Linked DNA regions of Prochlorococcus marinus XMU1408. Each later gene encodes a partner of the first gene's protein in a complex. Links are inferred from orthologs where the notes say so. Each region holds a gene or a part of one and is shown on either strand. Other genes may lie near its edges.

Region 1 (9,321 bases):
TCTAACCCATTAAGAAAATCTTATGCATTTTCATCACTTTCTACTGATCAGATTGATTCGCTCGTTAAACTTATTTCTTCTATGGCTGATAATCTTTATCCCTTGATTAGACAACTTCTTTCTTCGAAAGAATCTGAGACACTGAATAAAGAACGTTGGTTTTTGTTTAGCAATCGTCTTAAGTCACTTATTAGGGAAAGGATGAATTTGCAAAGAAGTTATGTTGTATCACTTTTGAGTGATGAAAATAATACATTTTTTAGAGAGTTATTATTGATTCTCTCCCTATCATGTGGAAAGGGTGGAGCTGATCGTTTAAAAGCTTCTTTGTATTATCAAACTTAGTTTATATAAATGATTAATTTATCTTATAAATTTGCTCAGAACTCTTCTTCGTTAGAAATTTCTGGTATGCCAGATGTTTCTAATGGAGATTCAACAACTACAATTGGTATTTTATCTTCGTGGTCATTAAAAATTATTGGCTCACCTTTATTGGAAGGAGAAAAAGTTCATCTTGATAACTTGATGCAAGTTGTTCTTCAATATTCCCGTTCTTATATTTCTGGAATTCGAAAAACTTTTGTATCTGAAAAGAATATTGTTTCAATTTCACCTAGTGGCAATAACCATAAACTATTACTTAAAAGTACAAGAAAAGGTGTTAAGCCATTAGAAATTTTTTTAGATGACTCAGAATTGTCGGATCTTACTCAATGCCTTGATCTTTTAAGATTTGATTCTAGATTGAGTATTAAATGGGATATATATATTGATAGACCTTTTACGAAAAGGTTTATCATAAATAATTCCAACAAAGTAAAGAAGAACTTTAATTTATTATATGCTTTTATTATATTTACATTAAGTAGTTCACTTTTACTATTGATTCCAATTAATAATAATTATGAACCAGAGCAAGGTAGAAAAAGTTCATCTAGCTTAACAGAACAGATTAACTAAGACTTAAATATATATTCGATTCATTATTAGTAATTTTAATTTATTAAATTTACTAATATATATAGTTAATCTAAACATTTTTTTAATAACTTTATAGTTCATAGAATTTCTCATATCCGACAATAACCATATAAAATATATTAAAATATTTTTTTAAGATGCAACTTTCAAGTATTGATAGAATGAAAATGGATATTAATAATGATCAAATATTTTATCAACATCCTAGATATGTCCATCATCTTAGTGAGCCATTTAGGAATAGGCTCACAAAATTGTATTCAGAATATCTCTCTAATGAAGATATTATTCTAGATTTAATGAGTAGCTGGGTTAGTCATTTGCCATACAACATTAGATTTAAAAAAGTCATCGGGCATGGTATGAATAAATCCGAGTTAAGTGCTAATAAGAGACTTGATTGTTTTTGGGTTCAAAATTTTAATCAATCACAAAATATTCCTCTAGATGATTCATCAGTTGATATAGGTTTAATTGTTGCTGGTTGGCAATATCTTCAATACCCAGAGAAAGTTTCACTAGAATTATCTAGAATTATTAAATCACACTCTTTATTAATTATTTCATTTACTAATCGTGCATTCTGGTCAAAAGCTCCAAATATTTGGTGTAATTCATCAGAAGAGGAAAGAATCGAATATGTAAAAAGTGTACTAAATGCTAATGGATGGAACATTGAAAAGGTATTAAATGAAAAAACATATGTAAATAAGCTATTTGGTTTTTATAATGCAGAGAGTGATCCATTTTTCTCAGTTGTTGCTAGAAACAATAAGTCTAACAACTGAAGTTGTTTTTATTTATTTGTTTATTTAGGATATGTGTATAACTTTATTTTTTTATGACCTATTCTCTAATTAAATTTAGTTCTGAAGATTGTGGCACTTGTCACCGGATGAGCTTCTTTGATTCTAAAGTTGCGAATGAATTAGGTCTTGAATTTATTAGTGTGAAGCTTCAGGATACTTTGGTTTATAGAAAATATCGCCCAATACTATTAACGCAATACCCCACTAAAGAAGGGATGGGATGGCCAACATATTTATTAGTAAACGACCCTGAGGGGGAATTTGAAATTATCGGTGAGCTGAAAGGGGGAATATCTAAAGGTGATTATAGAGAGCGACTTTCAAAATTATTACCTGATTAAAGGGCTAATTAATTTACAGGTTGCATTAAACCTCCACTTCCTGAATCTGAGTCATCATCATCATTCCCTGTATCTACGGTTAATAGAGTATATACACCTAGAGCTAACAGACTTACAAATCCGCTAAATAAACTTAGGCCATATTGGTTTGTGCTGATTTCTATTACTTCTCCCAATTGAAAAAATCCAAATTTTGGAGACTATAGCAAGTATTTATTTTTGAGGTTTACCAAGCAACCAATTGATAAATTGCCATGTGTTCTTATTCTTCATTTGTAATTTCGTTTATTGATTATTTATTTCAGAATTCATTGTCGATAACCATTCTATTAATTGATCTAGAAGTTTATCGCTATCCAAAATACCAAGACCTCTAATAATTACCGTTGAATACATATCACCTTTCTTATATATAAACCTGCCATGAAGATGGCTCGGTAAACCTTTTCGTAATAACTTAAAAGCTGGCTCATCCATTATCGTTTCAAGCTCTATATTCGGTTTGCTCAACTTAATTCTTGAAAAACCACATTTTTTAGCGATTATTTTTAACTTCATTACTTCAATTAATGACTCAACCGCCTTAGGTAATGTTCCATATCTATCGACTAAGTTGCTAGCAAATTGAACTAAAGCATCATTACTTTCACATTGTGTGGCAAGTCTATAAGCATTTATTTTTTCATCTGGATCCGTAATCCAATCACCAGGTATAAAGGCTGTAACTGGTAAATCAATTTGAGTGTCTTCCACAGATGGTATGTCTTGTCCTTGAATCTCAGCAATAGTTTCTTGCAATAGTTCCATATATAAATCAAATCCTATTGTTTCCATTTGTCCGCTTTGTTCAATTCCTAAAATATTTCCTACTCCTCGGATTTCCATATCCCGCATTGCTAATTGATAACCACTACCTAAGTCGGTGAATTCTTGAATAGCCTTTAATCTTTGCCTAGAGGCATCATTTAATTTTTCGTTGTTTGGATAAAAAAGCCATGCGTGAGCTTGGACCCCACTTCTACCGACTCTTCCTCTTAATTGATAAAGTTGAGATAAACCAAACTTGTGAGAATCTTCAATTAAGATAGTATTTACTCTAGGTATATCTAATCCACTTTCAACAATAGTTGTGCAGAGTAAAATGTCTGCCTCTCCAGCATTAAAAGCTAACATTGCATTCTCTAGAACACCCTCCTCCATTTGACCATGAGCAATAAGTAATTTCACATTTGGAATCATCATGTTTAATTTTTCTGCTACATCTTCTATACCTTTTATGCGAGGAACAATATAAAAAATCTGTCCACCTCTATCTATTTCTTGAGAAATTGCACTTCTTATAATTTCATTATCGAGTGGAGCTAAATGTGTTTTAATCGGTCTTCTTAATGGCGGTGGTGTAGTTATTAAACTCATTTCGCGAACACCAGAAAGACTCATATACAAAGTTCGTGGTATTGGTGTAGCTGATAGTGTTAATACATCAACACTTTTTTTTAATTCCTTGATTTTTTCTTTCTGATTAACACCAAAACGTTGTTCTTCGTCTATTACTAAAAGCCCTAAATCCTTATAAGATAAATTTTTATTTAAAAGTTGATGGGTACCAATAACTGCATCAATTATTCCTTCTTTAAGTCCACTTAATATATCTTTTCTTTCGCTATTTGTTTTAAATCTATTAAGTAGTGAAACCTTAATTGGATATGGTGCAAATCTATCAGAGATAGTTCTCCAATGTTGTTGGGATAATACTGTGGTTGGAGCTAAAAAAGCTATTTGTTTGCCTGAAGTAATAGCTTTAAATATTGCTCTTATTGCAACTTCAGTTTTACCAAAGCCAACATCTCCACATACTAATCTATCCATTGGTTTATCACTTTCCATATCTGATTTAACCTGTTTAGTTGCTTTAGCTTGATCTGGGGTTAAATCGTAAGGAAAAGAATTTTCTAATTCTATTTGCCAGGGGCCATCATGTGGAAATTTGTATCCTTTCTCTTTAGATCTCTGTGCATATAACTTAATTAAATCTATAGCTACTTTCTTAACAGATTTTTTGGCTTTATCCTTAATTCTATTCCAGTTTTTACCTCCTAATTTGTTTATTATGGGTATCTTTGAATTTGAGTTTCTATATCTGCCTAAACTACCTAATTGATCTGCTGCAACACTTAATTTTCCATCACTATATTTTATTACTAGATAATCACGAGATTCACCATTAATATTTAATTTTTCTATTTTTTGAAATAATCCTATTCCATGATTTCTATGAACAACATAATCACCAGGTTTCATTTTATTTGGGTCGATCTTTTTACTAATGGCTTGCTTTCTTCTTCTTACATAACCTGTTGTTGTAATATTGATTTGACCAAAAAATTCTTTATCGGTAATCAACGCTATTTTCCATGGTTGTAAAAGAAACCCTTCTATTTCACCATCATTCTTGTTTTTAATAGCTACTGGCAGATTGTCATCTATAATGCTTTTTATACCATTTAAATCATCACTATCAGGGATAAATTTTGCAATACAATCATGCTCATCTAATAGTGACTTGGCTCGTGTAGGTTGTGCCGAGATAATCCATACTGAATATTTTTGATTAATATATTCCCTTACATTTGAACTGATTTTACCGTATTGATTAGGAAGCCAATTATGAGTTTTACTTGAAAGATTAAATATATTATTTTGCGAACTATAGTTTTCAAAATCAGAAGTATCTAAACCTTTATATAGATTTAGTTTATCAAAAAGAGTTTTCGTATCTTTATGAAGATTTGGTTCATATCTGATATTTTTAAATTCTTTGGTTTTATGTAATTTAAGTGATTCTTCAAAACTTTCACTAACAATTTTATTCCAAGCATTACTGTGAGAAATAGATTGATTTCTTTCTTCTACTACAATAAAGGTATTAGTATCTAAATAATTTAATAAGGAAGACGGATTTTCAAATGCTAATCCTAGATATTTCTTTGCCGAAGACAATGTTTTTGAATTAGTTATTTCATCATATTCTTGCTCAGAGAATATATTATTTATATCTTTATTTTTAATTGATAAAAGCCTGTCAAGAATAATAGGATCAAATCCAGTTGGAGTAATACATACATTATCAATTTTGTCTAAAGATCTTTGAGAAAGTGGATCAAATTCTTTGATTTTCTCTAATTGGTCACCAAATAATTCTAATCTAATTGGAAGTTCACTACTTACTGGATAAATATCAAGAATATCTCCACGTCGGGTCCAAGTACCTTCTTGATCTATGTTATTTGTTTTTTGATAACCACATTCACTTAATTTTAACGATAGAGATTCTAAATTAATTTCATCTCCTACTTTTAATTTAATACATTTAGACTTTAGATATTCGATTGGTGGTAAATGAGGTTGTAGTGATCTCTCAGTGGCAATTATAGCTATATCATCATCATCATTTAACTCTAATATATCGCTAAGAACTTGTAATTGACCCCATATTATTTCTGATGTTATCTTAACAGAGTCATATGGAGATACCTCACTAGTTGGATATAAACATGTTTTAGACCATCCACAATCTTTAATTAATGGAAACCACCTTGTTGCTTCTTCTAAAGTTGGAACAATTATTAGAAGTTTATTACTAACTTTCTTGGCTAATGATGTAGTAATTAATGCCTTAGCTGTACGCGATGCACCAGTTAATATTAATCTTTCACTTCTATTTGACCTGTCTAATAATTCATTCGTTAAAGGATGTTTTTCAATTTTTTTTGCAATTGACTCAAGTGACACTATTTGTTTATATATTTTAATTATTTATAAGTTTAACATTGATAATGTCTTCTGGTGAAGTATTGTTTTCAAATAAGTTTATTTTTAATTGATTTCAGCTTAGAAACAAATGATATTAATTGTTGTTCATTCAGTTCTTTCCTTGTCGACACATTAAATTCTCTTTGTAAGAATTCTCTTCCTTTTTTGTGATCCCATGATAATTGCTTAAGTATAATTTCAGATTCATCAATTAGATTATCTGAGCTTATTATTTTTGATGTAGATGAATTATTATTCTTAATTATTTTTAATTTAGATAAATAATTTTGTAGCTCATCATATTTAGTAATTTTATTTCTATTATTATATCCCAGTTCGTTTTGTAGATATTTTATTTCATCTTCTCGAGACCACCTTAATCTTTTTATTTCTTGATCTATTGCAGCCAAGTCGGTGCTCCAATCTTTTGGTTCTTGGTTTTGATTCTGATTAATAGTTATTTGATTATTAGATAATTCGCTATTATTTGTATTTGAAATATTTCTATCCTTACTTTTATTTATATTAGTAATATCTTTATTTTTAGTACTAAGGCTAACCCTATCTTTTAATCTTGATATTGCTTTATCTTCTGCCAGTTCTACAGTTGAGCCTTCTCCCAGTGCACTTCCTATATTTTTTTCATTCTCCCATCCACTTACCTTAACGATGGCCTTGTCTTCCGATAAATGGCATAGTTCAGATTCAATTCTCATAACTTTTTTAAGTGACCCTAATTATAATTATTAGAGTTAACATATATCAGTCACTTCAAAACATAGCACTTTTTTTTAAATTTAATGGATTCAGCATCTCTTAGATCCTTAACTCCGTTACTTGATGGAATTGACAGGTGGGTCGAGCTAGCTCCTCTTTTACCTGTGATTGTTTCACTTGAGCTTGTTTTGTCTGCTGATAATGCAGTAGCACTTGCATCCATTACAAAAAATCTAAATAATCTTGATCAACAAAAAAAAGCTTTAAATATTGGAATATTAATTGCTTTACTACTTAGAATTGTTGTAATTCTTACAGCACAATTCTTTTTAAATTTTTGGCCATTCAAGCTCGCTGGTGGACTTTATTTGATCTCACTTTCTATTTCTAAATTTATTAATATCAATAAAGAAACTCACTCTGAAAATAAAGATAAGAGTGATTTGAAAAAGAATTTTTCATTATTTAATGTTATTTTACTATTATCTTTAACAGATTTAGCATTTTCAATTGATAGCATTACTGCTGCAGTTGCAATAAGCGATCAATTTCTTTTAGTAATTACTGGAGCAATTATCGGTGTAATTGCCCTAAGATTTACATCCGGATTATTCATTAAATGGCTTGAAATATATATAAATTTAGAGAAAGCTGGATATATAGCTGTTGCACTAATTGGTATAAAATTAATTTTACAATTAATTTTATATAATATTTTTATTCCAGAGTATCTATTCTTTTTAATTATGCTTTGCGTTTTTCTTTGGGGTTTTTCAAGTAAAGTGAATGATTTTGGGGAAGTTTAAATTCCAAAGCAATTTTTTATTTTTAAATTACATTGAATTGATAAGGTATAAGAATCAGTTTTATTTTTACCCTCTAATTGTCCTTCTTTTATTATTAGAGGATAATCATTAGACATTATAAAGATTCCACTTTCTTTTTTTATCATTATTATCTCACCTGTTTTATATTTCTTTTTTGATATTTTTTCAATTAATTCACTATCCATATAATCTTCATAATTAATTATTATACAGGCTTTAAAAATCTTAATTCTTTTACCGTTAAATATAGTATATGCGTTTGGAAATAGTCCTTGAATCTTTTTAAAAATTTTTCTTGATGTATGATTCCAATCAATTAAGTAATCCTCTTTTACGATTTGCCTTGCATAACTTGGAATACCTGTAAGTTTTGATTGTTCAATTGCATTTAATTTTTTTAATCTATCAATTTCATTTAATCCAGTGGTAAGCTTAATCTTACTTAGAGATTTAATTATCAACTCTGAAGACATTTTAGATAATCTATTTGTAAGTATCTCGAGATTATCTTTATCATCAATTTCTGTTGATTCTTTTGCAATAACCGGACCTGTATCTAGTCCTGATTCCATAGCCATAATGCAAACTCCAGTCTTTGAGTCATCATTAATTATGCTCCACTGGATCGGAGCAGCTCCTCTCCATTCTGGTAGTAAGGATGCGTGACTATTCCAGCAGCCAAGTTTGGGCCTTTTTAATATCTCTATTGGAAGAATTTGACCAAAGGCCACAACTACATAAACATCTGCATTCAAATTAATGATTTTATCTTTTGTGATTTGATCATTTCTGATTGATTTAGTTGTAAATACAGGAATGTCATATTCTTCTGCCACTTTTTTCACTGGTGATGGAGACATATTTTTTCCTCTTCCTCGTTTTCTATCAGGTTGAGTTACTACAGCAGTTACTTCGTGACCAGAACTAATTAAAGTTAATAAATTATCCGCTGCATATTTTGGTGTTCCCCAAAAAATTATTTTCACGCTTCTCCAGTAATAGATATGTTATCAACCCAGATATGTGGGCTTATCCCTTGATGAGTAACAATCTGTTCATTCTCAATTTTAATTATATTTTTAAGTACTTTTAATATATCTCCAGCAACTGTTGCAGCTTCTATGGATGTCTTCTTGCCATCTTTAACAATCCATCCATCGAATGGCAAGGAAAATGAGCCTTGGCTTGCTTTTACTCCGGAGTGAAGTGCAGATAATTCATCTATTAAAATATATTCTTTTAATGTTGTTTTTACACTTAAAGTTTCATCTTTATCAATTTCATTATCAGACTTGCTAACAACTAGCCAATCTGGAGAAACAGAGACTTTGGCTCCAAGTCCTGCATGGCCGGTAGGATTAACTCCAAACTTTCTAGCTGTTGCTTCAGAATGAATCAAATTAAGCAAAACACCTGATTTTATCAAATTAATATTTTGTGTAGGAGTACCTTCTCCATCAAAACTGAATGCCCCAACATTCTCTGGATGTAATCCTTCGTCGCTTATGTTCAGATTCTTTACTGCTACTAGTGTACCTAAGGATTCTTCGTTCATTAAGCTTAATCCATCTATAATTGAACGAGCATTAAACATTGAACTAAATGCATTTATCAATTGAAGAAATGCATCAGGTGTAAAACAAATCAAATATTTTTTAGTTTCAATAGGTTGATAATTAAGATGACTAATTAACTTATTTGATGTTTCATCGATACATGCCTCGATATCCAGTTCCTCTAAGTTTGAATTTATTCTTATGCCACCAGCACTTCTTGGTTTTTTATTTTTTTCTTGCGCCTTAGCATATAAGTATATTGATGATTGAGATA
Region 2 (3,536 bases), on another replicon or contig:
TATAAAAGCCATATTTGCTTCATTTGATCAAACGAATCTTTTGATTTTTGATGAAATTGATTCTGGGGTCAGTGGTTCAGTAAGTAGTTATGTTGCTAATTTGCTTAATCAATTGTCTTGTCATCGACAAGTTTTTTGTGTGACTCATCAACCTTTAATTGCAGCATTTGCTGATAATCATTTTGCTTTTAAAAAGATTGTAATCGCTGGTAAAACAGTTTCTAAGCTTACTAATTTGAAGGAAATAGCAGATAGACAGAAGGAATTAGCATTATTGGCAGGAGGAGAAATTGTAGAAGCAAATGCTTATGCGGCGAGTTTGCTGGAACACAAAGCTGCATGATGAGCATATTTTTTTATACAATTAACTATTAATAATTTTCCCTAATGGGAAGCTCTGAATCTAATTCAAAAAAAAAGTCATTAAATATTGATTCTTCTAATGAAGAAGTCATAACAATTCGTGGTGCAAGACAGCATAATTTAAAAAATGTTGATTTATCAATTCCAAGAAATAAATTAGTAGTTTTTACAGGCGTTAGCGGAAGTGGTAAAAGTTCTCTAGCATTTGACACCATTTTTGCTGAAGGACAAAGGCGCTATGTTGAAAGTTTGTCTGCATATGCAAGACAATTTTTAGGTCAGGTTGATAAACCTGATGTTGATTCAATTGAAGGCTTATCACCAGCAATTTCTATTGACCAAAAATCAACAAGTCATAATCCTCGTTCAACAGTTGGAACAGTTACTGAAATTCAAGATTATTTTCGTTTGCTTTTTGGAAGAGCTGGAGAACCTCATTGTCCTGAATGTTCTAGGCCAATAAAGCCTCAAACGATAGATGAGATGGTTGATCAAATAAAGACTCTTCCAGAAGGGACTCGTTACCAATTGCTTGCTCCAGTTGTTAGAGGCAAGAAAGGGACACATTCAAAATTATTGTCTGGACTTGCTGCAGAGGGATTTGTCAGAGTTAGAATTAATAAAGAAGTTAGAGAACTAGCAGATAATATTGAATTAGATAAAAATCAATTACATTCCATAGAGGTGGTTGTTGATAGATTAATTGCAAGGGAGGGAATTGAAGAGAGATTAACTGATTCATTAAGTACTACTTTAAAAAGGGGTGATGGTTTAGCAATAGTTGAAGCAGTTCCCAAAAAAAATGAAGAACTTCCTAAACATATAGAGCGAGAAAGATTATTTTCTGAAAATTTTGCCTGCCCAGTTCATGGTGCAGTTATTGAAGAATTATCTCCAAGATTATTTTCATTTAATAGTCCATACGGTGCCTGTCCTGATTGTCATGGACTAGGTCATTTGAAAAAATTTACTTGTGAGAGAGTTATACCTGATCCATCTTTACCAGTTTATGCTGCAGTTGCACCATGGAGTGATAAAGATAATTCATATTATTTTTCATTATTATTTTCGGTCGGTGAGGCATTTGGGTTTGAGATAAAAACTCCTTGGAAAGATTTAAAAGAAGATCAAATTAATATTTTGTTAAACGGTAGTAAAGAACCAATTTTAATAAAAGTTGATAGTAGATATAAACAAGACTCTGGATTTAAACGTCCTTTTGAAGGTATTTTACCAATTTTAGAAAGACAGTTACAGGACGCAAATGGTGAAGCTGTTCGTCAAAAATTAGAAAAATATCTTGAGCTAGTACCTTGTGCAACTTGTCACGGTAAAAGATTACGTTCTGAAGCTCTTGCTGTAAAACTTGGTCCTTATTCGATTACTGATCTTACTTCCTCAAGTGTTTCCAAAACACTTGAGAATGTAGAAGAATTAATGGGTCTTGAGAAGTCTAAAAAATCAGAACAATTACTATCTAATAAACAGAAAAAGATAGGAGAATTAGTCTTAAAAGAGATTCGATTACGTCTTAAATTTCTTTTGGATGTTGGACTTGATTATTTAACTTTAGATAGACCTGCAATGACTTTATCTGGAGGAGAGGCTCAAAGAATACGATTGGCTACTCAAATAGGTGCTGGTTTAACAGGAGTACTATATGTATTAGACGAACCTAGTATAGGTTTACATCAAAGAGATAATGATAGATTATTGTCTACATTAAAAAAATTACGTGATCTGGGCAATACTCTTGTTGTGGTTGAACACGATGAAGATACTATACGAGCTGCTGATCATTTAGTTGATATAGGCCCTGGAGCTGGTGTGCATGGAGGTGAAATTATCGCTGAAGGATCTCTCAATAATTTGTTGACTGCTAAAGAATCCTTAACTGGTGCTTACCTTAGTGGACGTTCAGCTATTCCAACTCCTACTCATCGTAGAGATTCTGTACAAAGAAAATTACGCTTGATTGATTGTGATAAAAATAATTTAAAAAATATTTCTGTAGATTTTCCTTTAGGTAGATTAGTTGCTGTAACTGGAGTTAGTGGAAGCGGCAAAAGTACTTTAGTTAATGAATTACTGCATCCTGCTTTAAATCATTCCTTAGGGTTAAAAGTTCCTTTTCCAAAAGGTCTAAAAGAACTCAAAGGTATAAAATCAATTGATAAAGTTATTGTGATTGATCAATCACCAATTGGTAGAACTCCACGCTCTAATACAGCTACTTATACAGGTGCATTTGATCCTATACGTCAAATATTTGCAACTTCTGTTGAAGCAAAAGCGAGAGGATATCAAGCAGGTCAATTTAGCTTCAATGTAAAGGGTGGAAGATGCGAGGCTTGTCGTGGTCAAGGTGTAAATGTAATAGAGATGAATTTTCTACCAGATGTTTATGTTCAATGTGATGTCTGCAAAGGAGCTCGTTTTAATCGAGAGACACTACAAGTTAAATATAAAAATTATTCTATTTCTGATGTATTAGAAATGACTGTTGAACAAGCTGTGGATGTTTTTTCTGCAATACCACAAGCTGCAGATAGATTAAGAACACTTTTAGACGTTGGTCTTGGTTACATTAAACTCGGTCAACCTGCTCCAACATTGTCTGGTGGTGAAGCTCAAAGAGTGAAACTTGCTACTGAATTATCCAGAAGGGCTACTGGTAAAACTCTTTATTTAATTGATGAGCCTACAACTGGTTTAAGTTTTTATGATGTTCATAAATTAATGGATGTTATCCAAAGATTGGTGGATAAGGGAAACTCAATTATTGTCATTGAGCATAATTTGGATGTCATTAGATGCTCGGACTGGATCATTGATATGGGTCCCGAGGGAGGTAACAAAGGCGGTGACATCATTGCTATGGGAACTCCTGAAGAGGTTGCATCTGATTCAAATAGTCACACAGGTAATTATCTAAAAAAAGTTTTGGAACTTCATCCTCCCAAAAAAACCTAAATATTTTTTGATATATTCCTTTACGTTAATCATTGAGCTTTGTTATTTTAAATAATTAAGATCAAAAAAATCAAGTAATAGTCTACACTTATAGTTTTAATTATTTTTTAAAAAAAAATATTATGCTTTCTTTATGTTTGTGGAATAAAAAATGAATTATTTATCTTCCAACTTTATCTAGAGGCTTTGCTTGGGATTAA

The links. The genes of interacting proteins can lie anywhere in the genome.
Region 2: the proteins of mfd (region 1) and uvrA are in contact, whole or in part, in a crystal structure (PDB 4DFC), measured with the Escherichia coli proteins. The link is inferred for Prochlorococcus marinus XMU1408 from one-to-one orthologs.

The regions. Positions count from the first base shown.
Region 1 is NZ_QJUE01000002.1:682,624-691,944, reverse strand. The notes cover bases 2,220-6,325. They hold mfd (transcription-repair coupling factor), read right to left. Parts: upstream 5,927-6,325; coding sequence 2,420-5,926; downstream 2,220-2,419. Other genes in these bases: DNJ73_RS05120 (hypothetical protein), read right to left, coding at 5,995-6,325; DNJ73_RS09825 (hypothetical protein), read right to left, coding at 2,220-2,310. Outside these bases: DNJ73_RS05145 (DUF3038 domain-containing protein), read left to right, coding at 1-345; DNJ73_RS05140 (DUF4335 domain-containing protein), read left to right, coding at 355-963; DNJ73_RS05135 (class I SAM-dependent methyltransferase), read left to right, coding at 1,122-1,772; DNJ73_RS05130 (TlpA family protein disulfide reductase), read left to right, coding at 1,826-2,134; more of DNJ73_RS09825, read right to left, coding at 2,143-2,219; more of DNJ73_RS05120, read right to left, coding at 6,326-6,663; DNJ73_RS05115 (TerC family protein), read left to right, coding at 6,748-7,470; fmt (methionyl-tRNA formyltransferase), read right to left, coding at 7,467-8,477; DNJ73_RS05105 (TldD/PmbA family protein), read right to left, coding at 8,474-9,321. UniProt on the Escherichia coli protein: Couples transcription and DNA repair by recognizing RNA polymerase (RNAP) stalled at DNA lesions. Mediates ATP-dependent release of RNAP and its truncated transcript from the DNA, and recruitment of nucleotide excision repair machinery to the damaged site.
Region 2 is NZ_QJUE01000007.1:97,470-101,005, reverse strand. It holds uvrA (excinuclease ABC subunit UvrA), read left to right. Parts: upstream 1-387; coding sequence 388-3,336; downstream 3,337-3,536. Other genes in the region: DNJ73_RS09600 (HAD family hydrolase), read left to right, coding at 3,527-3,536; recN (DNA repair protein RecN), read left to right, coding at 1-343. UniProt on the Escherichia coli protein: The UvrABC repair system catalyzes the recognition and processing of DNA lesions. UvrA is an ATPase and a DNA-binding protein. A damage recognition complex composed of 2 UvrA and 2 UvrB subunits scans DNA for abnormalities.